Regions from separate parts of the Paenibacillus rhizolycopersici genome, predicted to be linked through region 3. Evidence: riboswitches for the same ligand, from Rfam matches in the RefSeq annotation. Region 3 holds a riboswitch; each other region holds the start of a gene.
What was found. Region 3 has a riboswitch for glycine ahead of gcvT (glycine cleavage system aminomethyltransferase GcvT). Riboswitches for the same ligand answer to the same signal wherever they lie in the genome.

Region 1 (10,504 bases), on a different contig from region 3:
TGCTTAGGAATCCATTTTTCGCGCCGATCGCCTTCATAATGCCAAATTGATTCGTTTTCTGCATCGTCATGACGTAGAAGAATACACCCAACACAAATGCGGAGATGACGAACAAGAAGGCCAGCATCATGAGGATCGTGCCATTCTCCTCCTTATAGCCCGGCATGCCCTGTACCGCTTTGGCACGCGTCACGGTATCCGTATTCCCAAGCTTGTCGCTGATGGTATTCGGGTCAATTTTGGATCCCTGCAGCATGATGGCATTGACAGGACCCTCAATCCCTTTGTCGGAGCCGGGCGCGGCGAATGCAATGTTGCGCCATTCCGGCATCGGAATAAATACGGCCGGCAGATGGTTATAGGTTTGATTCTCAACAAACCCCATAATCGTCAAAGCCTCTGTCGAACCGTCCAATTTGAACGTATCTCCGAGTTTAAATCCTTCTTCCTTCATCGAAACATTGACGATGACGCCAGTCCGTTGATCATTCGTAAGCTTATCGCCCTCGATGACCTTCGGCTCCAGGAAGCTGCCGGGAACGATGCCCAAGATCGCGATATCGACTTTATCGTCATTCTTCGTGCTATCGCCTTTCAGGGCCGTCGCCATCGTGCTTCCCATAGGAGCTGCCGCAATGACGTTCGGCAGTTTCTCGGCTTCCTCTACCAACTGATCGGATAACAGAGACTTACTCATGGAATTCTGGGAGCCTTGCTCGAAGACCACATAATCGGCTTCCATATTCTTAAACGCTGACGCAGCCAGCGATGATAACCCGTTCCCCAATCCCGACAGGATAAAGACCAGCCAAGCCATCATGACAAAAATAATGACAATCATCGAAAATCGCAGCTTGCTATGCAGGATTTCTCTCATCGCTAAAAACATGTAATTCAGCTCCTCACTCTGTATTATGACACTAGTGTCAAATTGGATATCAGATATCACTTCATGACTACCTCTTGATTAAACACCATTTTGACACCTGTGTCAAAATTAAAATATGGAAGGACTTCGCCCTTACTGCTTGGCCCCACCCATCCATATTTGAAACAGCATCCTGCTCCACTCGGGGACGGGAACGTTCATCATATTCGGCGTGTTGATGAGATTGAAGAACATGCCGACATGCACAGGGAGGGGGATGTCTTCTCTGAGGTGCTTCTCTTGCTGGGCTTTCTGAAACAGACGGGTGAGCTGGACTTTAAGAAACTCGTGCGCGGACTCCACATATTCGATATCCCTGCGCGCGGCCTCCGATGCGGTTGTTTTGATTTTGTACGCATCGGCTAAGAGCTGATGCAACTGGAACTCCTCGAGGTAGATGTCAAGCAACTCCTGAAGGGCTCGCATGGAGTCGGTTTCGTCAAGGGCAGAGGCTTTCTCTAGGATGGCCCCAATGCTTCGTTTCATACAGGCTGCAATGATCTCATCCTTATTGGCATAATATTGATAGATCGTGCTTCGTGCACCGGGCAAGTGTTCCGAGAGCAGCTTGAGATTAAACCCGTCATAACCGCGCTCCAGCACCAAACGCTTCGTTAGGTCTAGCAGCTCCGAATGGGAGTAGGATTGTTTTCTGGCCATGGGTCATTCCTCCTTTCTTTACCGCGGTGCAAAGCTTAATTATCCGTCTCAGCCTGCTCCAGCATGCGCAATAAATTCTCTTCCGTGCCCGTTCCAGGTACGGGAACAAAGAAACACCAATGCATCCCCGGATTGTTATCGATAGAGGCGGAATGGACCTTAAACTCCATCATCTGGGCACCCGGAAGACGAAATAATGCGGTGGACACCCGCTTTTGTTTTATTTCATACAGCTCCCAGAAACGAGAAAATTCTTTGCTGTGCCGTTTCAGACGTTCTAATCTTTCCATGTACAGCGGATGATCTTGATATAGATCTAAGTTGGCCCGAAGCGTAGCCGTACTGAATCGGACAAATTCCTCCCAATTCACCAGCTTCTCACGGTAATCTGCACTGAAAAAAAGGACATTCAGCATATACCGTTCGTTCTTGGGTAGACGGCCGAAATCGGCGATAATCAGTTTAGCTGCCCGATTCCAGGCGATGACATCCGTGCCTTCGTCTGTAACGAAGGAGGGATACACCATTTGGTCGACGATGGTTTGCATGAAACTAAAATCCGACCCTTCGCGATGGTGCACAACTCCAGCGCTGGCCGGGTCGAGATTGGCGAGGCGGAATAGATATTTTCGCTCGTCTTCGTCCAACATCAAAGCGTTGCTGATATTTAATAACACTTCAGGTGAAGGGTTAACCTCTCTGCCTTGCTCGAGCCAGGTATAATAGGTCAAGCTGACATTCGCGAGATAGGAGACTTCTTCTCTTCGCAGGCCCGGGGTACGTCTACGTCCGGGAAGTGGCTTGATCCCGGCGTTGGAAGGCTGCAGCCGTTCCCTACGGGATTTGATGAATTCCCCCAATGCGGATGAGGTCCGATTTACATTCACATTTTTCACCCCCCAAGACCATTATAGTCTCAGTTCCGTGACTCTTGCCACAAGAGATCGCCTTTACCGGGTAATTCCATTAATAGTATAAACATGATGTGGCTGGCCTCCTCCTGGCGAAGATAAGATGAAGATCATTGAAGACACGAAGTGTTGTCCATAGGAGGAGGTTATTTCATGAATAAGTATGAATATTCGAATAAGTTGGCCTTAGTTACCGGGGCTTCATCCGGGATCGGAAAAGTATATGCCAAACAATTGGCAGCCCGGGGCAGTCACATCGTGCTGGTCGCAAGATCCCAGGATAAATTGGAGGCCATTGCAGGGGATATTAAACGTCAGTACGGGGTGCAGGCGGTTGTATTGGCTTGCGATTTGTCCCAAGCAGATGCTCCTCGTCAACTAGCCGATCAAATTGCCGAACTGGGCTTGACGGTCGATATTTTGATCAACAATGCTGGGTTCGGTACACATGGACGCTTCGAGGAGCTCGACCCGGGTCGTGAGCAGGAGGAAATCATGCTGAACTCGGCGTCGTTAGTCGATCTTACGCATCGTTTGCTGCCCCATATGTTGCAGCGAGGGGATGGAGTCATCGTGAATGTAGCTTCGATGGCCGCCTTTATGCCTTGTGCATATTCGGCCGTTTATGGCGCAACCAAGGCGTTTGTCATTTCGTTCTCTGAAGCGCTGTGGGCGGAAATGCGGGGAAGGGGCGTTCGCGTGCTTGCACTGTGCCCAGGGGCAACCGACACAGGATTCTTCGATGCGGTCGGCAGTGGTGCAGACATGGCTGCAGGCAACAAGCTCTCTACACCGGAAAAGGTAGTGCAGGCCGGATTTCGCGGGATTGACCAAGGGCGAAGCTTTATCATCGAGGGCCGATCCAATTCGTTTATGGCTCAAATGATCCGATTTGTAAGCCGACGCCGAGTGGCCCTGATCATGGAACGCATGACAAGACCGAAGAACTAATGGAAGGAATGTTATTGACAAAATATTTATCCGCGAGTAGTATTTGAAAAAATTGAATAATTCGCAAGCTATGATGGCTATGGATCACACTATAGTCGGAGCAGCTTCTGGAGAGACTGCGGAGATTCCGCGGCGCCGAAGGGTTCACAATCTCAGGCAAAAGGACAGAAGAGTACTAAATAATTGTTTATTTAGGTTATTTATTATTCTTATGATCCGGAGATTGGAGCGCATCCAATCTCTTTTTTTTTGGCGTTATTTGTTCAATATTTCACATGTAGTCAATCATGAAGAATTAAGGGGGAGTTAGGGGTGGCGCAACAAGAATTAAAGAGAGATTTAGCCAATCGACATGTTCAACTGATCGCTATAGGAGGAACGATTGGGACCGGGTTATTCCTAGGATCAGGGAAAGCGATCCAACTGGCCGGGCCTTCCATCGTTTTTGCCTATTTCCTTGTGGGGATCGCCGTATTTTTTGTCATGCGAGCATTGGGAGAGCTGCTGTTGTCCAAGGCCGGTTATCAATCGTTCACGGACATTGCCGAAGACTATCTTGGGCCGCGGGCTGCATTCGTTACCGGGTGGACGTATTGGTTTTGCTGGATCATGACAGCGATGGCGGACGTCATTGCCGTCGGGGTGTACGTGCAATATTGGTTTGATATCCCGCAATGGGTGCCGGCGGTTATTTGTTTGATCATCTTGCTGGGGCTTAACTTATTGACCGTGAAAAATTTCGGCGAGTTGGAGTTTTGGTTTGCGTTAATTAAGGTCGTGACGATTCTCGTGTTAATCGCCATCGGTGTGATTTTGCTGGTCATCGGATTCAAGACCGATGCTGGGGCCGTAACCGTGAAGAATATTTGGGGGCATGGGGGGCTGTTTCCCAACGGAATAACCGGTTTCTTGCTTTCCTTCCAAATGGTCGTGTTCGCCTATGTTGGCGTGGAGCTCGTTGGGGTATCCGCTGCGGAAACCTCCGATCCGGAGAAAAATATCCCATCCGCCATCAATAAAATTCCGCTGCGAATTTTATTCTTCTACGTTGGCGCATTGATCGCCCTCTTATGCATTAACCCCTGGACGGGGCTGACTCCGGCGGAGAGCCCGTTCGTGAAGACGTTTAGTCTGGTCGGCATTCCGATTGCCGCGGGAATCATTAATTTCGTCGTTTTGACCTCGGCCGCCTCCGCTTGTAACAGCGGGATGTTCTCGACCAGCCGGATCTTGTATAACTTAAGCAAGAATAATCAAGCTCCTACCCGGATGGCGAAATTGAACAAGAACCATGTGCCTGGCAACGCGCTGCTGATTTCTACGCTGGTCATTTCCGTCGGGGCGTTGTTAAGCAAACTGATCCCGGGGCAAGCTTTCGGCATCGTGACGACGATCAGTGCCATTTGTTTTATTTGGGTGTGGGGCGTGGTGCTCGTGTGCCATATTCGTTATAAGCGAACGCAACCGGAGCTGCAGGCCAAGTCAAAGTTTAAAGCGCCGTTTACCCCTTTTATCAATTATGCCGTTCTCACGTTGTTTGCGGCGATCCTGCTGATTATGTTGTTTGCGGATGAGACGCGTCCGGCCCTATTGTTGACTCCATTATGGTTCATTCTATTGTTCGTATTGCATGCGATGAGAAAGCGCAAAGAACAGGCAACTCCTGCACCCCTAGAGCAAACTCATCTGTAGCGGCGTTTCCAGCTTTGCAACTCGAATCAAATTTGTGAAATTTCCCGGTGATATGATCAGGGTGAAAGGAGGAGGGCTTCCATGTACGAATGGAATGAGACGGTGCAACGCATGGTGGATTGGGTGGAGACGCACATCACGGAAGAGACGTCTCTATTAAAGATGTCGGACGCACTAGGGTACTCCCCGTTTTATTGCTCCAGACAGTTCAACCAGTACACGGGGGTGACCTTGCGGGATTATATCTGGACGCGAAGAGTCAGCCGTGCCGCCATGGAGCTCCGCGACACGGATCAGCGGGTTCTGGATATCGCCGTAAAGTATGGATTCTCCTCGCAGGAGGCTTTTACGAGGGCGTTCGTGAAGGCTTTCCAGCTCACCCCTGCGGCCTACCGAAAGGCGCCAAGGCCCATTCCCTTAGCGATTCGTCAGGAAGTCTTCTCGCCTTATCATTATTGGATCAAGGAGCGGGATCACATGAGCGAAGTTCACTTGCAACCGGCGGAGATCAAAGTCGAATTCATTCCGGCCCATAAGTTTATCGGGATCTGGGATTTGGCCGTCAACAACTATGGGGATTTCTGGGGGAACGGTCACTCCTGCGACGAAGTCAGCGGAACCTTGGAGAGCATGTCCAACCATACCCTGGAGGGGCAGTTGGGGCAGACGGCGGGATGGTTTTACCGGGACGGCCAAAAAGGGTATCTGTACGGCATCCCGGTTCCCCTGGAATATGACGGACCGATTCCGGAAGGAATGGAGTACCGGGAGATCCCGGAGTCGGAATACTTGGTGTTCTTCCATCCGCCGTTTGACTACCTAAAGGATAACGGGGCGGTGATGAGCACGGTGGAGGAGGTTGCTTGGAGCTTTGATCCCAGCCAACTGGGGTACGAATGGGATGAAGAGATCAAGCAGGACTATCAACGCCATTACCCGGAAGGTTACGGGTATGCCGTACTGCGACCGGTTAAGAAGAAGGGATAAAGGGGAAGGGCCATCCTGCTGTGAGCTGGATGGCCTTTTGCTTATTCCCGTTGCCCCTTCACCCGCTTCAGTGCCGCAACGATCAGGAAGCTGATAATGACGAGCAGAAGCCAGGAGCTGATCTTGCCGAGATGGACGAGATGCCAGCCGTCGGATTGGTTCGGGTACCTCCAGGCGCTGAAGAATGTAGCGACATTCTCTGCGATCCAGATAAAGAAGCCGATCAGCACAAAGGAGAGGGATAACGGCATCCGGTAGGGCTTGCCGCCAACCTCGTAGGTGACCCAGGTCCGCCAGAAGACGAGTAGCACCAGCGCCGACAACCACCATCGAACATCGATCCAATAATGGTGGGTGAAGAAATTCAGGTAAATGGAGGCGGCCAGCGGGACGACCAGCCAGAGCGGGGGGAAGCGGACCAGGTCCACCTTCAGACGTCGCCAGGCCTGGCACAGATAACTCGCCACACTGGCATACATGAACCCGCTGTAGAGGGGCACGCCGTTCACCTTCGTCCAGCCTTCCTCGGGATATGCCCAAGAACCCATGTGGACCTTGAACATCTCCAGCGCCAATCCGATCAAGTGGAAGACTGTGATGACCTTCACTTCGTCGCGGGTTTCCAGTCCCGAACGAACCATCCAAACCTGCATGGCGAGGCAGATCAGCAGCAGCCAGTCATAACGGGGGAGCCAAGGCAGCGGAAGAAATTGCGTCAAAGCCAGCGATGCAAAAATCACCACGGGGAACACACAGGACAATGCCTGCTGCCAGCCGAAGCGCACCAACTGCCGAAGGGCATGATCAAGGCGTTTACCTACGCGCAACTCCCCTTTGTTCAGGGATTGACTCAGGCTACTCCTCATCGTTTCGGTACTCCATAATATCGCCGGGTTGGCAATCCAACGCCTTACATATCGCTTCCAAGGTGGAGAACCGAATGGCCTTGGCCTTCCCGTTTTTCAAGATAGAGAGGTTCGCCATCGTGATGCCGACCTTCTCCGAAAGCTCCGTGACGCTCATTTTCCGTTTTGCCAGCATGACGTCGATATTGATAATTACGCCCATGGGTTCCCTCACCTCAGATCGTTAAATCGTTTTCCGATTTGATGTCGATAGCATTTCTTAAGAGCCTCTGAAGCACGGCCGCAAAGACGGCGATAACGAGAGAAGCGAAACAGATGACCAGCCCGAGAGCGGCGAGTCCCGGTGCATCGTCCTTCTCCGCAATGATGAACAGAATCGGCAAGATAACCGCATACAAGATGCAGATGGCGATCGCGCAGTTTCTAATGCTCTTTAAAGCCTTCACCGAGGCTTCGGAGAATGCGGTATTCTTATCGATATAGCTTAATAGCTTCAGCGTCTGGTATAGCGCATAGAAGAAAGGAATAGCCGAAGCGTACATGGGAATAAGCAGAGTCAGGTAGATGTATGGCGGATAATACTCCACCAATTCCTTGGCAATCGTGGGTACCCCTAGCGCGCATACAGCAAGGATCGCGATCCCCATCAGGAATACGACGCCTCTTAAGAAAAGGGTAGAGCCTTGTTCACGTTTCATTATTAACAGCACCTCGCGTAGTGATAGTGTCGAAGCTAATTTAGCATGTTTTTTATCGATAATCAATAAATATTTATTAATAAATGAAATGTATATATCGATAAATGATGCTTTTGTTAAGAGTGCCCGATAAGTTCTTTTTGGATGGCTTAAAAAAATCAATTATTAAATATCTTAGAAATTAATATTTCAATCCCTCACTATTGTTGTTACACTTAAATCAAATCAATTTTTACGGAAAAGGTGTGGGCCGGCTCGTCTCCAGAGTTGTAGCGAGAGCAATTCGAGAGCGCTTACATCCTTTCAGCAAAATAAGGGCATAAGGGACGGTAAACATGAATCACGGACAAACAAGTACAGACGTTATTTTGATTGGTGCCGGAATTATGAGTGCGACGTTAGGGACCCTGCTGAAAGAATTGGCGCCGGACTGGAACATCACGGTGTTTGAACAACTTGCCCGGGCAGGGGAGGAAAGCTCGAACGAATGGAATAATGCGGGAACTGGTCATGCCGCGTTGTGTGAGTTGAACTATACCACGGAGCGGCCGGACGGAACCGTCGATATTAGCAAGGCGGTTAAAGTGAATGAACAGTTCCAGGTGTCAAGGCAGTTCTGGTCTTATCTGGTTCAACGCCATCTGATCCGGAATCCGCAGGATTTCATCATGCCGTTGCCTCATATGAGCTACGTGCGTGGGGAGCAGAATGTAGAATTCCTCAGAAGACGTTACGAAGCCTTATCCTCGCATCCTCTGTTCCAGGGGATGGAGTTCTCCGATGATCCTGGGAAGCTGAGAGAATGGGTTCCGCTGATGATGAAGGAACGGAAGGCGGAGGAGCCGATTGCGGCGACGAAGATCGATTCGGGCACGGACGTAAATTTCGGGACTTTAACTCGGATGCTGCTGGATCATTTGAAAGAACAGGACGTGGACATCCGCTACAAGCATAGTGTGAAGAAGCTGAAGCGAACGCCGGACGGGTTGTGGGAGTTGAAAGTGAAGGACCTGAGCAGCGGCGTGACCCAGCGCCATACCGCCAAGTTCGTCTTTATCGGTGCTGGCGGCGGGAGCTTGCATTTATTGCAGAAATCCGGCATCCCGGAAGGGAAGCGGATCGGCGGCTTCCCTGTCAGCGGGTTGTTTATGGTGTGCAACAATCCGGAAGTCGTAGAGCATCACCATGCCAAGGTTTACGGTAAAGCCTCGGTTGGGGCACCACCGATGTCCGTTCCGCATCTGGACACCCGGTTCATCGACAATCAGAAGGCGCTGCTGTTTGGACCTTTTGCCGGCTTTTCGCCGAAGTTCCTCAAGACCGGCTCTCTATTCGATCTCATCACCTCCGTCAAACCGCATAATCTTCTGACGATGCTGGCCGCCGGGGTGAAGGAGATGTCACTGACCAAATACCTGGTTCAGCAGCTCATGTTGTCCAAGGAACAACGTATGGAGGAGCTGCGGGACTTTGTACCGGGGGCCAAGAGCGAGGATTGGGATCTGATCGTAGCCGGTCAGCGGGTGCAAGTCATCAAGGATACAGTGGAGGGCGGCAAAGGAACGCTGCAATTCGGCACGGAAGTCGTCAGTGCCGCCGATGGCTCGATAGCCGCATTGCTTGGAGCTTCTCCGGGGGCTTCGACCGCGGTGCAAGTCATGCTGGAGGTTATCGAGAAATGCTTCCCGCAGCAGTATGAAACCTGGAAGCCTAAGATCAAAGAAATGATTCCTTCATTTGGCTATTCGCTGTCGGAAAATCCGGACCTCTTTCAATCGGTCCATCGAGCAACATCACAGGCACTTGGTTTATCGGAAACCAAGCCACAAGCCGTTTCGGTATCATAATTTGTTCTGCATCATGTAGAAGAGCTAAGCCGGGTCAAACCGAGCTTAGCTCTTTCCATTAGTTTAATAAATTCGCGGCCAGCCAGGGTCGGATCACAGGCAGAACAGTGCCAGGCTGCATGGCTTTCGTATGGTCCATCTCGTTCCCCGGTAAGATCGCCACATCCCAGCCGAGCTGGCGTAACGCTTGTTCATGCTTACGTAATGTCCCCGCGATATCGACAGTTACGCTCCCAAAGTTCTCGCCATACACGATGCAGTCCGCTTCGCCGGCAAAGGTAAGTCTCGGAAGGGTTATATTCTCCTGCACGGAGGTGTCGTCGAAATCGATCAAGCTTAGATACAGGGTCAAAAATTGCTTCGTTTGCTTCGAATCGAGTGCCACCTGAACCTGATCCCAATCGATTTCTTCCGGGTTGCCGAAGTCCTGTAGGGGTTCTTTCGAGGACGGGGAAGCGTTCAGCGCTTGTTCATGAGTTTTGGCAGTGACGGTCAACATTTCCCGGTAGGGTCCTCCATAAGGCGGAAATCCCCCCATGATCAAGCTATCCAGCCGGTTCGTCCGAATCGCCAGCTGTAAGCCGGCTAGGGCCAGCCAGGAATAGCCGTAATAACTGAAGGTTTCGATCTGCATCTCGTCGGCGATGCGCAGGAAATCGAGCACGATACTTTCCGGCGTCAAATGATCGGGCGCAGGGTGTTGAAACCGATGCCCTTCATAATCAAAATGCAGAACTTGAAACTGATCGGACAAGCCCTCTACGAAGCGCTTGCCTAACTCGGGATCAACGCCCCACATCCTAAGGCTTTCCGCCTCTTGGCCGTAGGCGGATTTTTTGGCTATAGGCAACATGATCGTTTTGCCTCCGGGTTTTCCGGTTAGGCCGACTTCCAACGTTGAACCATCGGCTAAGGCGACAAGCTTCTGATGTTTCATTCGAATCGCTCCCTCGCATGTGATACC
Region 2 (10,504 bases), on a different contig from region 3:
TGAAGCGGCGAACAAGGCGGGATGGATGATGCGACAGGTGGACATATCGGAAATGATTCGCTCGGCAAGCCGACGGAAGCAAACGGAGATCATCCGGACTTCGGTTTCTTTAAAACCTGCACGTTCGGAAGTCGAAATGGAGCTGTTGATGCAAAGCGTGAGAAGCCGCTTTTTGAAAAGTCTTTCGGAAGGGCGTATCCAAATCTACAGCGAGCGAGAATGGACCTTACGCTAAAAACCAGGGAGGGACGTCATTGTCTACCGTATGGGAAAGTGAAGGGTTTCGTGAAAAATTGATGGAGGCCAAAGGGCGTCTGCATGAACTGGCTGTTGATCCTGAGCGAGAGAATTGGAAAGAGCAGGTCAATATACCTTCCTAGTTAAAAAAATCAGCCCCAAGCGGCGTAAACCGCTTGGGGCTGATTTGCTTTGAGTCCGAAAGTTACCGGATCACGATTTTGTGAACCACCGTGCTTACGGCGCCGTCGTCATCGGTCACCGTCAAGGTGACGGTGTAACCCCCGGCGGCGGAGAAACGGTGATTGACTTTGGGGCCGAGCTCCGTGCCGCCGTCGCTGAACGACCAGCTATAGCGGACGATATGGCCGTCGGCGTCCGAAGAGGCCGATCCGTCAAAGTCGATCTGCTTATTCTTGGCCGCACGCTCTACGGCATCGATCACGGCTACCGGCGGAACGTTCGGGGTGTTTCCAGGATCCTCCCCAGGATCTTCCCCGGGATCTTCGCCCGGCGCGCTAACGAACAAGCGGCCCGGTGCCTGGAAGTCGCCGAGGTTCCCTGCCGTGTCCCGAACCGTCACCACGATCAGGCCGCCTTCCAGGACAAGCGATGCGGGCGTCGTATACGTTCCCTCATAATGTCCCGGCGTCGTTTCCGTGAGTGGAATACCGCTGCTCGTGCCGCCGGATAACGACAGCGGCAATTCGATGCGGAACGAAGTCGCAAGTCCCGGGACGCTGTCGAAGGATACCGTCAACGCTTCTCCCGCTGTCAGATGGACGTCCTCTGCCGGCGACAGATTGGCGATCTCCGGCAGCTCGGTATCCACGTAGACGGTCCGGGTGACCGTCGTTTCGTTCCCAGCGAGGTCCGAAGCAGTAACGGTAACCAGATTCTCTCCCGCATTGATCAGCAAGCGGTACGCAAATGCGCCGCCGCCTTCCAGCGGTACCTCTTGTCCGTTCACAGTCAGCTTGCTCAGGAACTCATCGAGCGCCGAACCCGTCACATTCAGCACCTCCGAATTGGTGCGGAAGCCATCTGCCGGCGAAACGACATCCAGATCTGGAACGGTGGTGTCCAGCGTAATCGTGACTGGCAGAGAACGGTCGGTTGTTTTCCCGTTCATGATCACTTCGGCGGACAAGGCGTTGGCTCCATCGTGAAGTTCGATCGGCAGGCTGAATTGTCCGTTCTCGACCGTGGTTTCTCCCGCGAGCTCCGTGCCGTTGTAGACTTTAACGTCGGCATTGTTGGCCGGCGAAGTTCCGGTGACGGTGAAGGTGGATTGATTCGTGTAAGCCCCGTCCGACGGAGACGTAATCATCGGCGCGTTGACCGGATAGCGCACGGTGGCGCGAATCATGTAATTGCCTTCTTCTTCGTCCGTCAAGGCCCATGTTCCGCTGATCCGATTCCAGCTGCGATGGGCGTTCGGGCTGGTTTCGTCGGTGGCTACTCCCGGAGCGCTCGTTCCGGCCAAGGTTTGTATATACACGATATAGAAGTCGCCTTCGACGGTGACCGGCTCCGGCAATTCGAGCACGGTCCATTGGTCGTTGCGCAGCGCGGTGCCGTCATAAGGACCGGCTAATTGCCGCCCCGGTGCCCCGCCCGGTCCCGATGCATCATAAACGGCATATTGGAAGGCGGTTCCGCCAGGAACCGGCCATTCGGTGTTCCAGAATCGGATCGACGCGCCGGTGACTTGCGCCGCGCCGGCGTCCGGCGTCATGCGTACAGCCCACGCATTGTTGGCCGCGTTGAAGGCCCAGGCATTCTCCGCCGTGCCATCATCGTAGGCGATTTCGCCCGGCAAGCCCACGAAAGGCTTGAGGGCTAACGAGCCGTCGGCCGTTCCGTTCGGCGGTACCGTAACGGTTCGCGTATTCCCGTAATAGTCGGCCGCTCTGACCGACAACGTATAGGTCCCTTCCAGCACCTCGAACGAGAAGCTGCCGTCGGCTCCAGTCGTTTGAGGGGCGATCGTCGCGTCTTCAAGCACCATGATTGTAGCGCCAGAAATCGGCTCTCCGGTGCGTTCGTCGGTAATCGTCCCGCCGAGAGTTCCTTTCGGAATCGGCTGCAGATTAAAGTTCACTTTGGCATTTGTCTGATCGGCAACGGTAACATTCGCCGTTTGCGGATAATATCCGTAGGCTTCCGCTTTCAGCGTATAATCTCCGGCGACATGGTTCAAGCTGTACCGTCCGGTGGCGGGATCGGTTTTCACCGAACGTCCGGTTTCCAGCACCGTTACGGTAGCATTAGCCGGCAAGCTGCTAATGCCGATGTCTCCGGCAGGCTTCGCGGACTTCACGAGCTGTTCGTATTCGGTCTTGCTCATACGGGTCAGTTTAAAGGCAGGTCCGGATTTCACCACCTTGTCCGTTTTCGTGCCTGCTTCGCCAAGCACGTTTTTTGTGACCAGAGATTCCGGCGTATTCGCGCTAAGCACCTGAACGTTGTCGATATACCAGCCGGCTTTCACGACGCTGCCGTCCGTCGTTAATCGGAACCGCACATTGACTTGTTCTCCGGCGTAAGCATCGAGATTGTAATAAACCGAGCTCCATTGCTTGCCGTTGGTGCTGTGCGAAAATTTGCCCAGCTCGTTCCACGTGTTCCCGCCGTCGGAGCTGATCTCCACATAGCCGTTATCGTAATTGGTTTCGATTTCGAACCACTGATCAAACAGCAGCGTGGCATTATTGATGGCGCTCAAATCGATCGTCGGAGAGACGAGGGAGGCGCTTGCTCCATTCTCATAGTTGTTGTCGAGGTCGGTCCCCCAGACGTTTGGCGTCGAGACCGCGCCGGCCGGTCCAGGTTCTGCAGGAGTGCCGCGTTCCCATTCGTCCCTCGTCCCGCTGTGCGTCCAACCATTGTCGCTGCTGCCGTCGAAGTTGTCGCTGAATACCGTCGCCGGACGCACGACCGCCAGCTCCAGCTCATTGGACTTGGCGCTTTCATTGTCGCTGTAATCCGTAGCGGTAACCACGTAATAGTAGGTATGATCGGTCTCGGTTGCCGTATCGGTAAATTCCGTTTGCGAGGTAGTTCCGATGGCCGCATAACCGGATCCCGAAGTGGTCGAGCGATAGACGGTGTACAACTTCGCGTCTTCATCGACAGACGGGGACCAGGACAATTCGGCGCTTCCGGCAAAGTTGACGGAGCCGGTCAGATCGGTCGGTGCCGCAGGTGCGATGGCGTCAGGTGTTTGCAGGGACAGGTCGTCCAAGTACCAGCCAGCCTTCTGCACGGAGCCGTCGCTGCTCAGTCCGAACTGCAAGTAAATCTGCTGACCGGCATAGTCGCGCAGGTCCAGGTATTGCGTTTTCCAGCCCCCGCTCGTGCCGGTGAATTCCGCCAGCGGTACGAAGGCGTAGTCGGAATCCAAGGAAGCGATGTACACCGTGCCGAAATCGCGCCCTGCTTCCAGGTCATACCAATGTTTAAAAGAAAGAAGCGCCCCACGCGGACTATCCGTCAAATCGATCGGCGGCGTCAGCAGATAAGAATCGGCACCGGAGGCGTAACTTCCGGTCAAATTGCTGGCATACACCTTGTCGCCGGAATAGGCACTGCCCGGTCCGCTAACCGGCGTTCCCCAGGCCCAGGTGTTCCCGGTACCGCCAGACTGGAACCCGGTGGTCTCCGTCTCGAAATCCTGGAGATACCCGGGCGCGATGCCGGCCGACACCGTGACGGCGTACGGCTTGCTGTCAAACCCGTTGTTGCCGAAGTCGTTCACCCGAATGTAATATTCAAGTCCAGCCGTCCCGATTAGGAAGGCGGGTACGGTGGCTTCATATACACCGTCCTTCTCGTTCCCGGAAACCCGTTTGGCCGGAAGGTATAAATAATGGCTGGTTCCTGCTTCCTTGGCGTAAAACTCGACCGATGTGACGGCGACATCGTCGCTGACGCGTGCGGAAAGCGTCACGTCGAAGCCTTCATATACTAAAGTAGGCGGCGCATGTTCCAAGGTAGGCTCGTCCAGGTCCTCTCCGGCGGTGACTACGCGCCCGGAGACGGTTCCGACCCCTTGCAGGACGGAGCCGACGGCGTCCAGCGCATTGACGATCCCGCTCCCGTACCCATTGTTGGGCGAGGTGGGATATTCGCTATCCGTCCGAGGCGTGGCCGTGCTGGTCAGGATATCCTCCAGTTGGTCTACCGTGAGGGAGTGGTTCGCCTGCAGCAGCAGCGCGGCGATCGCCGTCGTATGCGGACCTGCCATCGAGGTGCCGTCCCAGCCGCCCTCATAGACTCCGCCGGGAACGGAGGAGCGGATGTTCACGCCCGGTGCGGAAACCTCCGGTTTAACTTCATCGTAAGGCGAGGGGCCCCGCAACGAGAAGTCGGCCAAATTCCCGCTAATGTCCGTGGCGCCGGTGGCGAATGCCTCGGGATAGTTGGCCGGTGCGGCTACGGAACCGGGGCCGCCCGGGTTGAATTCATCAACGTTGCCCGCCGAAAACTCGGGGAAAATCTGCGCGCTTCGCCAAGCCTGCACGATCGGGCGAAACCATTCGTCGATGCCAGGTCCGCCGCCCCAGGAGTTGTTGACGACATCGGGAGCGAGCTCCGGATGGAGATTTCCTTCGGCATCCACCGGGGCCAGCAGCCACTGGCCGCCATCGAGGATGATCGCGTCCGTGGTGGAGGGGTTAAAGATGCGGACCGCGATCCATTTGGCTCCCGGCGCGACCCCAATCTGATTCGAGCCGTCCGGCTCCGAACCGACCATCGTTCCCATGGTGTGCGTGCCGTGGCCGTGGCCATCCGTCGGCAGTGAAGCATGGCTATGCGGATCATACCAGCTAAGCTCGGGGTCGACGATATTGCCCGAGGCATCAAATCCACGCCATTTGCTTCTCAAGGCCGGGTGGTTCAGCTCGACGCCGGTATCGAGGTTGGCGACGACGATGCCTGTCCCGTCGATGCCCATGTTCCAAACCTCGGGGGCATTGACTTGAGCGATATTCCATTCGACGCTGCTAGGCGTGACGGTGGAGGGGTCCTTGCTTGCACCGTCCAGCGGTGACGACTTACCGTCAGCCGGTTTTACGGATGGTGCCTCTACGGCAGGTTGCATTGCCGATTCTTTATGGATTTCGACCTTTTGCAAGTGACGCTCTTCATTCGGAAGGATCTTCTCCACTTCAGGAAAAAGGGCGATTTGCTCCAGTACCTCTTTTGTACTTGTCACCGCCATGGCATTTACGATAAAGTAGCTTTGGTAGTCTTTTACGTCTCCGGATTGCTGGGCTTTCTGCAAGTAATCCTCCAACGCGAATTGGCTGCGGGAGGCGGTTTCGCGAAGCGCGCTGACGACGGAGGTTCGAGCGGAAAGCTTCGCGGCGGAAGGTGTGGCTTTCTCCAGCGTGGCTTTCTGGAGAGCCAGTTTGGCGACCGAGGCCGTATCGGTTTGTTCTTTGAGTTTGACAAGGTAGGTGACGAAGTCGTCCTGCTTAAACTGAGTCTGCAATTTGGCGTCGATTTTGGCTTCAGCCACGTGAGGCGCGGTCGATTTCAAGCTGGTTTTTCCCGAAACTCCACTGCTGTCGGCGGAGGCTGCGGGAACGAGGGTCAACGCTAGAAGGATCGACATGCCAAGCGAGAAAGATTTGCGAAATCTCTTGAGATTTATCAACTTCTTCACTCCCTTTATGAGGTTTTAAGTGCAGCAGACATCCTTTGGCGGCCGCCCGGAGCAACGTTCAGCAAGGTCCGGACACGTTATGCCTGAAAACGGATCAAGCAAGAGCAAACGTCCCTTTGTTCATCACCTCCTTCATCAAAGTGGCTGATGCAAATGCGGGTACACCATGGTGGATGAGAAGTTGTAGTTGAAGCCGGATGCGGAGTGAGAGGCGTAACGGAAATCTAAGTGATCGTGATGTGAAGGAAAGTTGACGCGGAGTACACCTTATTTTCAACAATTCATAAAATAAGGTAAAATCTGGAGTTGTTGGGGATAGTATATATCTGTAAAATTAAGGATACAAGTGGTTCTATATGAAAAATAACCATATTTTCACATAAAAATAGGAAAATATGACTAAAATAGATTGACGAAATACGCAACGTTATGTGAGTTATCTTGACATCTTGCTAACTTCGTTTTACATTAATACAATTCATACAGGCGAATGAGGATGATGGGAGAGTCCGCTGGGCGTACCGCTAGGGTAAGCCGAGGAGCGGCACCGAAGGAGCAAAGGGCCGGTCCTGCAATCGGCAACCGAATCTCTCAGGTACAAGGACCATGATCGGACGCCACTCTGGAGAGAGCGATCAGCCACCCAAGAGGTACATGGATCCCGGGCCAATGGTTCTCCGGGAACATTAAACTTTCAGGTAACGGGGACAGAGCAGAAGGGCAGCGGCCTTTTTGTTCTGTCTCTTTTTCGTGATAGGCGGCTTGGTCATCTTGAATGTAAACAAGGGAGAGATTAATCCATGCGATTCAAAAACGTGTTCTCCATTATCGGTCCCGCGATGATCGGGCCCTCCAGCTCACATACGGCCGGGGCGGTGAGGATTGGACGATTTGCCCGTCAGCTGTTTGGAAGCGTGCCGGCGGAAGCGGCGATTTGCTTCTACGGCTCTTTTGCCGAAACGTACAGCGGACACGGTACCGATTTGGCCGTTGTTGGCGGCATCCTCGATTACCGCACGGACGACGAGCGAATTCGTCATTCGCTGCAGGACGCCGAAGAGCAAGGGGTCGAGGTGACCTTTACCACAGGAGTACAGCCGGGAGCTCATCCGAATACGGTAAAAATAAAACTAACCGGCCAAGACGGTCGGCATACGGAGGTGACGGGCGCTTCCATCGGGGGTGGGACGATCGTCATCCGCAGCATCGACGGATTTGAGGTGAAGAGCTCGGGCGAGCTGCCGACCCTGGTCGTATCCCATGCCGATCGCCAAGGAGTTCTGGCGGGCATTACCGCCTTGTTCAGCCGGGAGTACGTGAATATCGGCTACATCATTACCGATCGGAAAGGACGCACCGGCGAAGCATTGACCGTGGTGGAAGCCGACTCGCCGATCCCATCGGAACTGATGAAGGCGATTGAGTCGCTGGAGCATGTCAACCAGGTTGCTTATATCGATCTGACGAGATAAGAAAGGAGTGGGCAGGATGCGTTTTAGAAATTTGCGGGAACTGGTGGGGTTGTGCGAGCGGGAATCCCAGACGATATCCGGCATCATGATCCAGGATCAGGCGGCGGAGAGCGGGCAATCGGAGGCTGAGATCCTGGCCGCCATGGGCGAATACTATCAAATCATGAAATCGGCGGTACGCAAGGGGCTGACGGAGGACATCGTCTCCACAAGCGGTCTGACGGGCGGCGATGCCAAACGAGTCGAGACCTATCGAAGCCGTGGTGAGGCCTCCGTCGGCGACATCGCTTGCCAGGCCATGGCCTATGCGCTGGCGGTGTCGGAGGTTAACGCCTCGATGGGGCGGATCGTCGCTACGCCGACGGCGGGCTCCTGCGGCATCATCCCGGGCGTGTTCGTCAGCGCCCAGGAGCGCTTCGGCTGGGAAGATGAGCACCTCGTGCGCGGGTTGTTCAGCGCCGGGGCCATCGGCTACGTGATCGCCAACAACTCGTTTATTTCCGGCGCGGAAGGCGGCTGCCAAGCCGAAATAGGTTCGGCGATCGGAATGGCAGCCGGGGCGATGGTCGAGTTGCGCGGTGGGACGCCGGAGCAGGCGGTGCACGCCGTCGGCCTCGCGCTCAAGAACACGCTGGGCTTGATCTGCGATCCCGTCGGCGGCTTGGTGGAGATTCCCTGCATCGTACGCAACGGCTTCGGCGCGGTAAACGCACTGGCAGCCGCCGATATGGCGTTGGCCGGCGTACGCAGCGCAATCCCATCGGACGAAGTCATCGACGTGATGCTGGAGGTCGGGTCGGCGATGCCCAGCCGCCACCGCGAAACCGCGCAAGGCGGGCTGGCACAAACGCCAACCGGTCGCAAAATTATGAAGGAGCTGCGGAGTCGTAAGAAGTAAAATGTCACCTGTCTTTCTAAATCCAAGCGCCGCGGCCTGCAAATCGGGTTGCGGCGCTTTCTGTTGGATCTATGTCATAGTTAAACGATTTACCCGAGGTTACGTTCATGTATAATTTGCTTGTAGGAATGACCGGAAGGAAAGGAAGTACGGAATCATGACGAGCATTCTGATTGTTGAAGATGATGTGGGCTTAAACAAAGGGATCGCATTGACATTGGCGAGGGACGGAGTCGCCGTGGAGCAGGCCTATGATCTGGCGGGGGCGGAAGAAAGGTTTGCGGCCGGCGGGATCGATCTGGTGCTGCTCGACGTCAGGCTGCCGGACGGAAGCGGCCTGGACTTTTGCGCCAAGCTTAGGGAAGCTTCTCGGGTGCCAGTCATCTTCCTGACCGCGAACGATATGGAGTCCGATATCGTGATGGGCTTCGAGATGGGAGGGGATGACTACATCACGAAACCGTTCAGCCTAATGGTGCTGCGGTCTCGGGTGATGGCTGTGCTTCGGCGCTGCGACCCCAGCCGCGAGGATAAAGTGAACATCGGTTCTCTTGCGTTTGACTTTGGCAAAATGGATTACCGCAAGGAAGGCGCAGCCATCTCGCTTAGTGTGACGGAACAAAAGCTGCTGAAAGCGCTCGTGAACCACCGGGGACAAGTCCTGCCCCGGGAGCAGTTGATTTATCTCGTATGGGGGCAAGATTCCGAATTTGTGGATGAAAATGCGCTGACCGTCACGATCAAGCGATTGCGGACTAAAATCGAGGAGGATCCCGCTGCGCCCCAATATATCAAGACGGTTTACGGCTTGGGATACCTTTGGGCCGATGCGGGGGTGCAGACATGACAACCGATGGAGCGACTAACGGAGAGCACGGACTTGCCAAGTTCGCAGCACGTCACATTCCTCCGCGGACGGATGGACTGACCGGTTCACCGCGCCGGAATGGGTTGGCCTTCGATTGGGTTTACGTAGCCTACGGTGCGCTGTTTGTCCTGTTCGTGCTGGGCTATCCGCTGGCTTCCTGGGTATGGGCGGGGGAAGTGTTTACCCCGCCGATTTGGATCCCCATCGTTTTCGCGGCGGCGTTGCTCCTCATAGCCGGTTCATTCGCCTGGACGTTGCGGGCCAGGTCCGCAAACGCCATCCGTGCAGCATATGAGATCGTGGATACCGCGATCGCGGGTCAACAGCGGCTCACCGGTTATGAAGAGACGGAGCTTTCCGCGCTCGAGAACAAGGTGATCCGTTATGTCGAGCTGGCCCGGGCGCGCGAAGAGGAGGTCGAAGCGGAGCGGGGCCATCTTCAGACGCTTCTCTCCGATATTTCACATCAAACGAAAACGCCGCTATCCGGCATTATGCTATACGGGGAACTGCTGGGAGAAGTCCCGAATTTGGGCGAAGAGGCCCGCCAGTATGCGACTCAGATCAAGGCGCAGGCTGCCAAGCTGGATTGGCTGATCGGGTCCTTGGTCAAAATGTCCCGGCTCGAGGCGGGGATGATCGCTCTGCAAACCATCGTATCGCCGCTGATTCCAACGATTACGCAAGCGGTCTCTCAGGTTTATGCAAGCGCAGAGCGCAAAGGGATCCCAATCTCAATTAACTGTGACCCGGTTATCTCGGCAAGGCACGATCCGAAATGGACGGGCGAAGCGTTGTTTAACCTGCTGGAAAATGCAGTCAAATACAGCGCCGCTGGGAGCGGCATGCATATTTCGGCGCTGGCGGGCGAAATGTTCGTCCGCATCGATGTTGCTGATCAGGGCATGGGGATCGCGGAGGAAGAATGGAACGATATCTTCAAGCGTTTCTATCGTAGCAAGCAAGCGGCCCAGCAGGAAGGCGTCGGAATCGGCCTGTATCTGGCCCGGGAGATTATCGCGGCGCAGGGCGGGTACCTTAAGGTGTCGTCCAAGCTAGGCGAGGGTTCGGTATTCTCTTTATTTTTACCTAGCCTATAAGTGAAAATGATGGATTATGTCGATCTTGTTATTTTTCGGACATCCGAACGAAAGATTCGTTTGCTACAGTAAGTCCTGTACGAATAAGGTACAGGATTTTTTGTTGGGAGGTAGAAACCGGTATGCCGATCCTGCAAGTTGAAGAGTTAAAGAAAACGTATGGCCTAGGGTCTAACGCCGTCCAGGCGCTGAATGGGATCACGCTAAGCGTGGATAAAGGCGAATTCGTTGCGATCGTTGGCACAAGCGGCAGCG
Region 3 (10,504 bases):
GGCCGATCCGGAGGTTCCACCATCAGCTAAATCATTCGCAGCCCCTTCAGTACGCGCGCCGCGGATGGCGTACCGCCCAGATTCGTCTTGGACGATCCGTGGCTCGGGAAGAAACGGAACCAGCCGCTTCTTGACGCCGACGGGACCGGCGCCGGGGCCTCCGCCGCCATGCGGGGTGCTCATCGTTTTGTGCAGATTAAGGTGCACAACGTCAAAGCCCATGTCGCCGGGGCGGGCGATGCCCATGATCGCGTTGGAGTTGGCGCCGTCATAATACAACAGACCGCCGGCTTCATGCACAATCTCGGCGATCTCTACGATTTGTTCCTCGAACAAGCCTAGCGTGTTCGGGTTGGTGAGCATCAGCGCAGCCGTGTCTTCGCCGACAGCCGCTCGCAGCGCGTCCAGGTCCACCATGCCGCGCGCGGTGGACGGGATGGTCACCGTCTCGAACCCGGCGACCGAGGCGCTGGCGGGGTTCGTGCCGTGCGAGGAGTCCGGCACGATCACCTTGGTGCGTTTCTCGCCGCGGCTTTCGTGGTAGGCGCGGATCATCATCAGGCCGGTCCATTCGCCATGGGCCCCGGCCGCGGGCTGCAGCGTCACCTCGTCCATGCCGGTGAGTCCGGCCAGGTCCAACTGCAGGCGATACATCAGCTCTAGCGCCCCTTGCACGCTTTCCTCCGGCTGATACGGATGGATTTTGGCTAAGCCGGGGTAACGAGCCACATCCTCATTAACCTTCGGATTGTATTTCATCGTACAGGAGCCAAGCGGATAAAATCCGTTATCTACCCCGAAATTACGGCGGGATAATGCGGTATAATGGCGAATCACGTCCACCTCGTACACTTCGGGAAAAGCCAATCGCTCGCTCCGCAGCATGCCTTGCGGCACCAACTCTTCCTTCGGGACGGCCGGAACGTCGCATTCCGGCAAGGAATAGCCGATCCGGCCGGGACGGCTGCGCTCAAATATCAATAATTCATCGGATTGTGCCGTCTCTTTTACTTCGAGCATATCGATTCCTCCAGTACGCGGGCGAATTGGTCGATTTCGGCTTTGCTGCGCTTTTCCGTTACGGCGATCAACAGGTGGCCGCTCAGCTCGGGGTAGCTGCGGCCCAGGTCATAGCCGCCAATAAAGCCGGCGGTGAGAAAATCCTTCTGCAGCCGAACTGGATCGGCCTCCTTCGGCAGTCGAAGAACAAACTCGTTGAAGAACGGCGATTCAAAAGCTGCGCTGATACCGGGGATAGCGGTCAATTCTTTTTTTGCATAATGGCTTTTCTGCAAATTCAGCTCCGCAACCTCGGCCATTCCTTGCTTGCCCAATATAGACAGATAGACGGAGGCGGCCAGGGCGAGCAGCGCCTGATTGGAGCAAATGTTCGAGGTTGCTTTCTCGCGACGGATATGCTGCTCGCGGGCTTGCAGCGTTAGCACGAACCCGCGTTTACCGTTCCGGTCGGTCGTCTGCCCGACGATTCGGCCGGGCATCCGGCGCATGTGCGCCTCCGATACGGCGAAGAAGCCGCAGGTCGGGCCGCCGAAGGAGGGGGCCAGCCCCAGCGGCTGGGCATCGCCAACGACGATGTCGGCACCGAGCTTCCCCGGCGCTTCCAACAAGCCAAGCGCGAGCGGATTGCTGCTGACGATCAACAGGCTCCCATGCGCATGAGCCATTTCGCCGATGGCGCGGAGGTCCTCCAGGGAACCGAAGAAATTCGGGTTCTGAATCAGCACGGCGGCGGTGTCTTTCGTGATGGCCGCGGCGAGCGCTTCGCGATCGGTAACGCCTTGCGTCCAGCCGACCTCGACGATCTCAAGGTTTAAGCCATGGGCGTAGGTAGCGAGCACTTCACGGGCCTCCGGATGGACGGCGCGGGAGACGAGAAGCTGCTTACGCTTGGTAGCGGCAGTGGCCAGGTTGCCGGCCTCGGCCAAGGCGGTAGCTCCGTCGTACATGCTGGCGTTGGCGACCTTTAGACCGGTTAACTCGCAGATGTAGGATTGGAACTCAAAAATCGCCTGCAGCTCGCCTTGGCTGATTTCCGGCTGGTACGGGGTATAGGCCGTATAAAATTCCGAACGGGAAATGACATGCTGAATGACGGAAGGGATGTGGTGGTCATAAAGGCCGGCACCGAGAAAGCTGGCGAAACGATCGGTATCGGCATTTCGTCCGGCCAGTTCGGAGAAGTGCCGGGTCAATGCGTATTCGTCCAAACGCGGGGATACCGGGAGCTCGCCGTGAAAACGAATGCCCTCCGGAATGTCGCTGAACAGCTCCTGTACGGAGCTTGCGCCGATGGTCGCCAACATTTCCGATTCGTCTTGTTCAGTTAATGGCAGGTAACGGTGTTTTAACATCTGATTGCTACTCTCCTTTCACCGCTTAGCGGATAGGTTTCGGCGATAGAACGGCAACGGGATGACCTTGGCCTTCAGCCGCTTGCCACGGATGTCGATCTCGAGGATCGTGTCCGATTCGGCGTAACGGCTTGCGAGGATCGCCATCCCGAGGTTCTTTTTCAAAGTCGGCGATTGCGTACCGGTAGTTACCTCTCCAATCGGTTCTTCCGAGCCTTCGGCGAACACCGGATAATGCGTACGGGGGATGCCGCGATCGATCATTTCGAGGCCGACCAAGCGGCGAGGGATGCCGTCTCCCCGCTGATTGACCAGCGCATCGCGACCGATAAAATCACCTTGTTCCAGCTTCACGAACCGATTCAGGCCTGCTTCAAGCGGGGAGATATCCGGTCCTATCTCCTGCCCGTAGAGTGGCAGGCAAGCTTCGAAGCGTAACGTATCTCTGGCGCCAAGCCCGGCAGGGAGAAGGCCGTGCGCTTCTCCGGTTTCCATCAGCACATCCCAAAGTGCTTCCGCATGTTCAGCAGCCACGTACAACTCGAAACCGTCTTCACCGGTATATCCGGTGCGCGACAGCAGCACGGGAATACCGGCAATCCGCGCGTCCCGAATAAAGGTGAACGGACGCAAGGCTGAGGGGTCCATCCCTTCGCAAAGCGGGGATAGCAGAGCGGAGGAGAAGGGCCCTTGTACGGCGAGTAAAGCCGTCTCGTCGGACGCATTGCGCATCGTTACGCCTTCAGCGGGAAGGTGTCGCTGCAGCCAATCCCAGTCTTTTTCGATATTGGAGGCGTTAACCACCAACATGTATTTTGTCTGCTCTAGCTTGTAGATCAACAAATCGTCCACCACACCGCCATCAGGATAGCAGAGCAGGGTGTACTGAGCTTTTTCCGGCACGAGTAGGTCCACGTCGTTGGTCGTCATGCCTTGCAAAAAGCGTTCCGCCCCAGGCCCCTCCACGTAAAATTCGCCCATATGCGATACGTCGAATAACCCGGCGCGCTCGCGCACGGCTTCGTGTTCTTTCTGGATGCCGCTGAACTGCACCGGTAGCTCCCAGCCGCCAAAATCGATGCAGCGAACTCCTTCATATTTCGCATACCTGGAGTAGAGCGGCGTACGCCGCAAAGCGGATTCGGACATTACCATCACCTCGAAAGGGCCGGATCGGCCAATTTTGGGAAACCAAAAAAGGACAGGCCAAAGAAAATACCGTCAGTTTACCTAACGGATCTTCCTGGCTCTGTCCCTTGTACCTGAGAGTTACCCTGCTAAGGCTCTAAGACTTGCGCAGGTTTCCCCTTGGGTGATTCGCATGAGAGTTGTAAATGAACTACCTCTTAGCGAATGCTCTCCAGAGTTGCGTCCGGCAGAAGTCCTTTTGCCTGAGAGATTCACCGCATGGCGGCTTGCTCCTTCGGCGTTACAATATGGCCTATTGTAATCTCTCCCCCTGCCATCAATCGCAGCTTACACATCTCATTAATACTCAAAACCAGCCTCTATGTCAATAAAGTTATCATAATAATTTTAATATATTTCGTTTGTTGGAAAAGGTTACGCTTACATTTTGATAGACTCTATCATTTGTGTTAATAATATTGACATGAGAGCTAGGTTTGGAATAATCTGAACGAAGAAACATCAAGATCGAGAATCGGCAAGTTCAGATGTGGGACGATAGATCATCCGGAAAGAGGAGGAGCTAGTCTTGGCCAATGAGATCAGGGGAAACATGTGGTACAGCGATGAACATGAATGGGTGCTTGATTTGGGGGACGGTACGGTAAAAATCGGCATTTCCGATGTAGCTCAACATCGATTGGGGGATATTGTGTTCGTGGAGCTACCCGACCCCGGGCAGGAGATCGAAGCGCAGGACGGTATCGGTACCATTGAATCCGTCAAGACGGTCGCCGATTTGTTTACGCCGGTCAGCGGTACCGTGGTGGCAGTGAACGGAGAGCTGGATACCGCACCCGAACTAGTGAATGAAGAGCCGTACGACGGGGGGTGGATGGTACACATTCGTCTGAAGGAGGATCCGAACCTCGCGCTAGCAAACTTGATGGATGCCAAGGCGTACGCGGAATTTATCGAGAGATAAGTTGATTATTCATTCGCACGAATCAAAACTCGCGGCCAGCAATAAAGCGGAAGAACCGGATTTTCGATCGGCTTCGCCGCTTATCGCATGCCGCGAGTTGTTGTCATCAAATATGGCGCCCTTTGGAGGGTAAGAGCAGAGAACGGTACAGCACTTCAAACATAAACTCCAATGCTTCCAAATGACGTTTTGCCTCCCTGAGGCCGGAGCCCCAGGCATAAATCCCGTGGTTTTGCAGCAAAAACGCGGGAACGCGGGAATCCAGTCCGCCCGCAATTCGCTTCAGAATTGTTGAGAGTTCAGCGGCGTTCGGCAGGATCGGCACTCGAATCTCCGTGCTCGTCTCCCAGATTCCTATTCTTTTTAACAGCTCATTGCCCTTGAGTGGTACTCCGCCATCGGCGTTGAAATATTCACTAAGCAAATTGTTATATGCCGTATGTACGTGAACAATCGCGCCGCAGCCGGTCAACCGGTAAATTCTCGCGTGAACTGGCGTATCGGGGCTTGGTTTCAAACGGGTCGGCTCGCAGGGCTCACCCGCGGCATCCACGAACAGGACGCCTGCCCGTAGGGAAGACTCCTCTAACAGCTCCGGCCGTTCCGTCTCGTCGACCGTGACCGCAAACGTATACCGGTCCGGCGCCCAGCCGCCAATCCGCACCGACAAGCTTCCGCTGGAAGCGGGGAACCAGCCGCGGGCCAAGAATTCCTCCCGCAAGCGATTTACCGCGTCCAGTGCCGTTACTTTTTCTTCCCATGGGATGTCGCCGTTACTCATGCTGCCGTCCCCCTTTCGAACAAACCTTAAGCGAGACTCCGGCCTTCGGCTATCGTGATGCCTTTCCTATAGCAATGCCCGCTTCACGGCTTCGCCCATTTCCTTTGAACGTTCGGCAGCCCGGTGGACCGCAGCTCGTACGTTCGGCTGGAAACTGCCGGATTCCAGCACGCCAATCGCTGCTTGCGTCGAGCCGTTCGGCGAGGTGATGTCCGCACGCAACTTGGTGGGCGCTTCGCCGGTTTCCGCCATCATCAAGGCGGCGCCCAACACCGTTTGCACCGTCAGCTCGCGAGCTTGTTCGGCCGTTAAGCCGCCCTCGATACCGGCTTCAATCATCGCTTCCATCAGGTAATATACATATGCGGGTCCGCTCCCGGATACGCCCGTCAAAATTTCCATTTGTTCTTCGGGGATAACACTTACCATTCCGACCGCCTCGAACATCGACAACACCTGGGCGCGGTGCTCCTCGGTCGCTTCCGGTGAGAAGGAGATCCCGGTCGCTCCATGCCCAATGGAGGAGGAGGTGTTTGGCATCGTGCGAGCTACAGCAGCCTTCGTGCCGAGCAGGGCTTGAATCGTGGCGATGGACAAGCCGGCGATCAGGGAGACAATCAACTGACCCTCTCGTAAAAGCGGCCCAAGACCAGCCAGAGCTTCGCCGGCGTCTTTAGGTTTCATCGCCAGGACGATAATCGATGCATCCCGCAGATATACCCGCTTGGCGTCTTCTTCGATCGCCGTTTGGACTTGATAGGTTTGCGATAAGTAATCGAGCCGTTCTCGGTTCGAGCGGTTCAGCATGACAATTTGGCCCGCGCTGGCAACTTGCTTATGGAGCAAGCCGCGCACGATGGCTTCGGCCATCGATCCCGCTCCATAAAAACAGATGGTGGAGGCGGCTAAAGTAGGATTTGTTTTCATAGGGAATGACCTCCTAAAGAATATTGGGATAAAGGGGAGTATAGCTTGTTATTGCCGAATTTGCCCGTTCCCCTGAACGATATATTTGCTCGACGTGAGCGCGGTTAAACCCATGGGCCCCCGAGCATGCAACTTCTGGGTGCTAATCCCGATCTCTGCGCCGAACCCAAATTCAAAGCCGTCGGTGAAGCGGGTGGAGGCGTTATGATAGACCGCGGCCGCATCCACTTCCTGTTGAAACCGCTCGGCATTGGCGGGGTCTTGGGTGACGATGCATTCGGAGTGTTTCGTACCGTAGCGGGCGATATGCGCCATCGCTTCGTCGAGGCTGCGAACGATTTTGACGTTAAGAATATAGTCGTTGTATTCCGTAGCGAAATCCTCATCTGTGGCAGGTACAGCCCATGAGATCAGTCCTCTGGCTGCCTCACTGCCTCGTAGCTCAACGCCGGCTTCCTTGAAACGTTCCGCCAGCTCCGCCAAGTGGCGTTTGGCAAAATCTTCATGAACCAGCAGCGTTTCCATCGAGTTGCAGACCGAAGGGCGCTGGACTTTGGCATTCAACGCGATATCCTTTGCCATTACGGGATCGGCTGAGGCATCTACATACGTATGGCAGATGCCCGCACCCGTCTCGATCACCGGCACCGTGGCGTTTTGCACGACCGTTTGAATCAGCGAGCTGCCGCCGCGTGGGATCACGACGTCAAGGAGCCCGTTCAGCTTGAGCATTTCGTCGACGGAGGATCGACTCGGATCTTCGATCAGCTGTACAGCTTCAACCGGAACTCGGGTGCCCGCGAGCGCGACATGGATGACCTCCACGATTTTGCGGTTGGAAGACAATGCGGAGGAACCCCCGCGCAGCACTACGGCGTTCCCAGTCTTCAGGCATAATCCCATCGCGTCAACCGTGACGTTTGGCCGGGCTTCATAGACGATCCCGATGACGCCAAGCGGGACGCGGCGTTTAACGATATGCAGACCGTTCGGGCGGTCGAGGGTCTCCAGCACGTCTCCAACCGGATCCGGGAGTTCGGCAATTTGCCGCAGCCCCTCGGCGATGCCTTCAATACGTTCCGGCGTTAAAGCCAGGCGGTCCAGCATCGAGGAAGACGTTCCGTTGTCGCGTCCCCGTTGCAGATCTTCCTCATTTGCTGCGAGAATGGCATCGGTACCGCGCACCAGGGCTTCGGCCGCCGCCAATAGGGCTTCGTTTTTTTGTGCCGTCGTTAATCGGTTCAGTACGGCCGCAGCCTTGCCAGCTTGTTCGGTTTTTTGTCTCACTTCACTCATGGGTATACCTCCTTGATATCAGCTGGGGATGAGAATATTTAGGCTTTAAGCGAAATCCATTCGTCCCGGTGGATGACCTCCAGGCGATGGACGGTGTCCATCTTTTTAACGACCTCGGTGCTGGGAAGCCCGAGAATGCCGTGGAGCTGTTCCACGTCATAGTTGACAATGCCGCGTCCCAGTACCTCACCATCGGTACTAACGACCTCCACAACATCGCCGGTATGAAAATGTCCACTCGCGGCTTTAACACCGACCGGAAGCAGGCTGCGCCCGCCACGGATCAACGCCTCTTCAGCGCCAGCGTCTACCGTCAGCGTCCCGATCGGGGTGGAGAAGAAGCCCAGCCACTGTTTCTTCCGCGGCAGCGCCGCGCCATGGGCCTCAAAGTAGGTGCCGCGGCCGTCACCGCGCAAGGCGGTCAGTAGATCTCCGGGATCGGCAACCTTGCCGACAAAGACGGGAACACCGCCAATTGAAGCGATTTTGGCAGCGTCGATTTTCGAACGCATGCCGCCAGTGCCTACGGCCGAACCGGCACCCCCGGCGATTGCATAGATCTCGCCGGTAATTTCCGTTACGCGACTGAGCCGTGTCGCTGCGGGATCCAGGCGCGGATCTTTGGTATACAGACCGTCCATATCGGTCAGGATCAGCAGGTGATCGGCCCGAATGAGGTTAGCAACGAGGGCAGACAACGTATCGTTGTCACCGAATTTCAACTCGTCCAGCGATACGGTGTCGTTCTCATTAATGATCGGCAGCACGTTATGCTTAAGCAACTCTTCGATCGCCATGCTGGCGTTGCCCGTCCGCTTGCGGTTCTGAAAATCAGATCGGGTCAGCAGCACCTGCGCGGCGGAAACCCCGTGCCGTGCCAGTTCTTCACGATAGGTTTGCATCAGCAGGGCCTGACCGACGGCGGCTGAGGCCTGCTTCTCATGCAGCAGCTTCGGCCGTTCGGGATATCCGATCTCGCGGAATCCGGCGGCAACCGCGCCGGAGGTGACGAGCAGCGGCTGGTATCCAGCCTGAATCAACCCAGCCAGTTCGGTCGCGAAATAGGCGACTGCCTCCCGGTTTAATCCTCCTTCCGACGATGTCAGCGAACTGCTGCCGATTTTGACGACGATGCGTCGCAGCATAGGGATCACTCCTCGAACTTTAGATAAAATAAAAAAAACTTCCGCCTTTGCACGCAAAGGACGAAAGTTTTGACTTCCGCGGTACCACCTTTATTGATGAGGGATCTCATCCAACTTATATGCCCGGTAACAGGGGCGCTGTCCGGCTTTGGCGGCCGGCCGCTCAGGGATAGGATTCGGAAAGGGCTAGCCTGTAAATTCTTTCAGCCGGTGGAATTTACTCTCTTTAGCGCCGCGTTCTTTCGTACTGGTCCCGTCTACGCGTTTCGATCATGTCCGTCATGGATCTCATTTACGATAGCATAACACGCGTTTCGCGCTAATGCAAAGGAAACACGCCTCGAAGTCGCAGATACCTGCATACGCCCATCGAGCCAGTTCGTCTTGCGTAACCGCAGGGCCGCCGTTATGATGGGACACAAGAAGCTAACGTCAAACGAAAGGCGGTGTCCAAGGGATGAATCAAGTGTCGACTCAAACGCTTCACCTTCAGGACTGTTGGCGAATCGCCTTGATCCAGTGCGATATCGTTTTAGGGAAACCCAAGGTCAATCGAGCTAACCTGGAACTAGCTATGGAACAGGCGGCCACGGCTGCGGAGAAGCCGGACATCATCCTGCTCCCGGAGCTATGGAATACGGGGTATGCCTTGACGGAAATCGGTGCACTGGCTGATCCGGAGGGGCGAGATAGCCGGAAATGGCTGTCCTCTTTTGCCCGCCGCCATGCCATTCATGTGGTGGGCGGCTCGATTGCCGAAATCCGCGAAGGTCAGGTATATAACACGATGCCGGTCATTAACCGCAGCGGCGAGGAAGTCGCCTCTTACTCCAAAATTCATCTATTTCGCCTGATGGAGGAGGAGAAGTATTTGCAGCCCGGGGAGCGGAGTGTGACGTTCGAACTGGATGGTCTGCAAGCTGGAGCGGCGATTTGTTACGACATCCGTTTCCCGGAGCTGGCCCGCCGTTTGGCTCTGCAGGGTGCGAAGCTGCTGTTCGTGGCGGCGGAATGGCCGCATCCGAGGCTCAACCACTGGCGCATGCTGCTCGCTGCACGAGCTATTGAGAATCAGATGTACGTTGTCGCCTGCAACCGGACGGGGAAGAGTGGAAGCGATGCCTTTTTCGGCCATTCTCTGATCATTGATCCTTGGGGCGAAATCGTAGCCGAAGGCGGTGAAGGGGAGGAAATCGTCACCGGCAGCATCGACTTGTCGCTGGTGGATCAAGTCCGCCGCCAAATTCCCGTTTTCGCCGACCGACGACCGCGGTGTTATGAATGATAAAGCGTTTGACGATGCTCCATCGTCGCTTTAAACGTTTCAATGAATGCCTCAGCCGCCTTGGACAAATAACGGCCTTTGCGATATGCGATAACCAGCGTCCGGCTTGGGGCCGGAGCGGCGAGAGGTAAATAAACCGGGATCAATTCGCTGCGCTTGGCCCTGGCAATAAACCGCGGTACGAGCGTGATTCCCATACCGGCAGCAACTAGCGACTGCACGGTCTCAATGTTGTTGCTCTCAAATACGACGTTAGGCTCGAATCCGGCGCCGCGGCACAGATCGACGGTCAGTTTACGGAAGCCTTGGCCTTTTTTGAGGACGATAAACGGTTCGTCTTGAAGCTGCGTCAGCTCGACGCCCTGCTCCTGCACCCCGGGTATTCTCGTCAACGGATGGTCCGGGGGAACCGCCAAATCGATGATCTCCTCGCCGATCGGTACGTAGGAGAGGGTGGGCTCCTGCAGCGGCAGGGAGAGCAGGCTAAGATCGGTACCGCCGCCGGCCGTGAGCTTCTCCAGGTTTAAGGATGTGTCTTCCCGCAAGGTGATTTGAATGTTTGGATAATTTTCCTTAAACGCTGGA

Region 1: it holds a riboswitch for glycine, as region 3 does, so the genes downstream of both, IM700_RS21250 (amino acid permease) here and gcvT (glycine cleavage system aminomethyltransferase GcvT) in region 3, are expected to answer to the same signal.
Region 2: it holds a riboswitch for glycine, as region 3 does, so the genes downstream of both, sdaAB (L-serine ammonia-lyase, iron-sulfur-dependent subunit beta) here and gcvT (glycine cleavage system aminomethyltransferase GcvT) in region 3, are expected to answer to the same signal.

Annotation. Positions count from the first base shown of each region.
Region 1 is NZ_JADCNN020000030.1:30,219-40,722, reverse strand. It holds gene IM700_RS21270 (ABC transporter permease) at 1-889, opposite strand, end outside; gene IM700_RS21265 (TetR/AcrR family transcriptional regulator) at 1,022-1,588, opposite strand; gene IM700_RS21260 (MmyB family transcriptional regulator) at 1,624-2,475, opposite strand; gene IM700_RS21255 (SDR family NAD(P)-dependent oxidoreductase) at 2,653-3,450, shown strand; glycine riboswitch at 3,548-3,628, shown strand; gene IM700_RS21250 (amino acid permease) at 3,763-5,142, shown strand; gene IM700_RS21245 (helix-turn-helix domain-containing protein) at 5,224-6,129, shown strand; gene IM700_RS21240 (DUF817 domain-containing protein) at 6,171-6,995, opposite strand; gene IM700_RS21235 (helix-turn-helix domain-containing protein) at 6,985-7,197, opposite strand; gene IM700_RS21230 (DUF2975 domain-containing protein) at 7,211-7,693, opposite strand; gene IM700_RS21225 (malate:quinone oxidoreductase) at 8,029-9,540, shown strand; gene IM700_RS21220 (alpha/beta fold hydrolase) at 9,599-10,477, opposite strand.
Region 2 is NZ_JADCNN020000001.1:278,845-289,348, forward strand. It holds gene IM700_RS01190 (hypothetical protein) at 29-235, shown strand; gene IM700_RS23325 (hypothetical protein) at 255-380, shown strand; gene IM700_RS01195 (S8 family serine peptidase) at 443-5,902, opposite strand; glycine riboswitch at 6,402-6,528, shown strand; gene sdaAB (L-serine ammonia-lyase, iron-sulfur-dependent subunit beta) at 6,712-7,383, shown strand; gene sdaAA (L-serine ammonia-lyase, iron-sulfur-dependent, subunit alpha) at 7,400-8,281, shown strand; gene IM700_RS01210 (response regulator transcription factor) at 8,439-9,128, shown strand; gene IM700_RS01215 (sensor histidine kinase) at 9,125-10,249, shown strand; gene IM700_RS01220 (ABC transporter ATP-binding protein) at 10,372-10,504, shown strand, end outside.
Region 3 is NZ_JADCNN020000005.1:20,963-31,466, reverse strand. It holds gene gcvPB (aminomethyl-transferring glycine dehydrogenase subunit GcvPB) at 1-1,020, opposite strand, end outside; gene gcvPA (aminomethyl-transferring glycine dehydrogenase subunit GcvPA) at 1,008-2,372, opposite strand; gene gcvT (glycine cleavage system aminomethyltransferase GcvT) at 2,391-3,521, opposite strand; glycine riboswitch at 3,620-3,738, opposite strand; glycine riboswitch at 3,742-3,841, opposite strand; gene gcvH (glycine cleavage system protein GcvH) at 4,090-4,485, shown strand; gene mtnB (methylthioribulose 1-phosphate dehydratase) at 4,592-5,266, opposite strand; gene proC (pyrroline-5-carboxylate reductase) at 5,333-6,193, opposite strand; gene IM700_RS07115 (glutamate-5-semialdehyde dehydrogenase) at 6,242-7,489, opposite strand; gene proB (glutamate 5-kinase) at 7,528-8,634, opposite strand; gene IM700_RS07105 (carbon-nitrogen family hydrolase) at 9,092-9,919, shown strand; gene IM700_RS07100 (LysR family transcriptional regulator) at 9,910-10,504, opposite strand, start outside.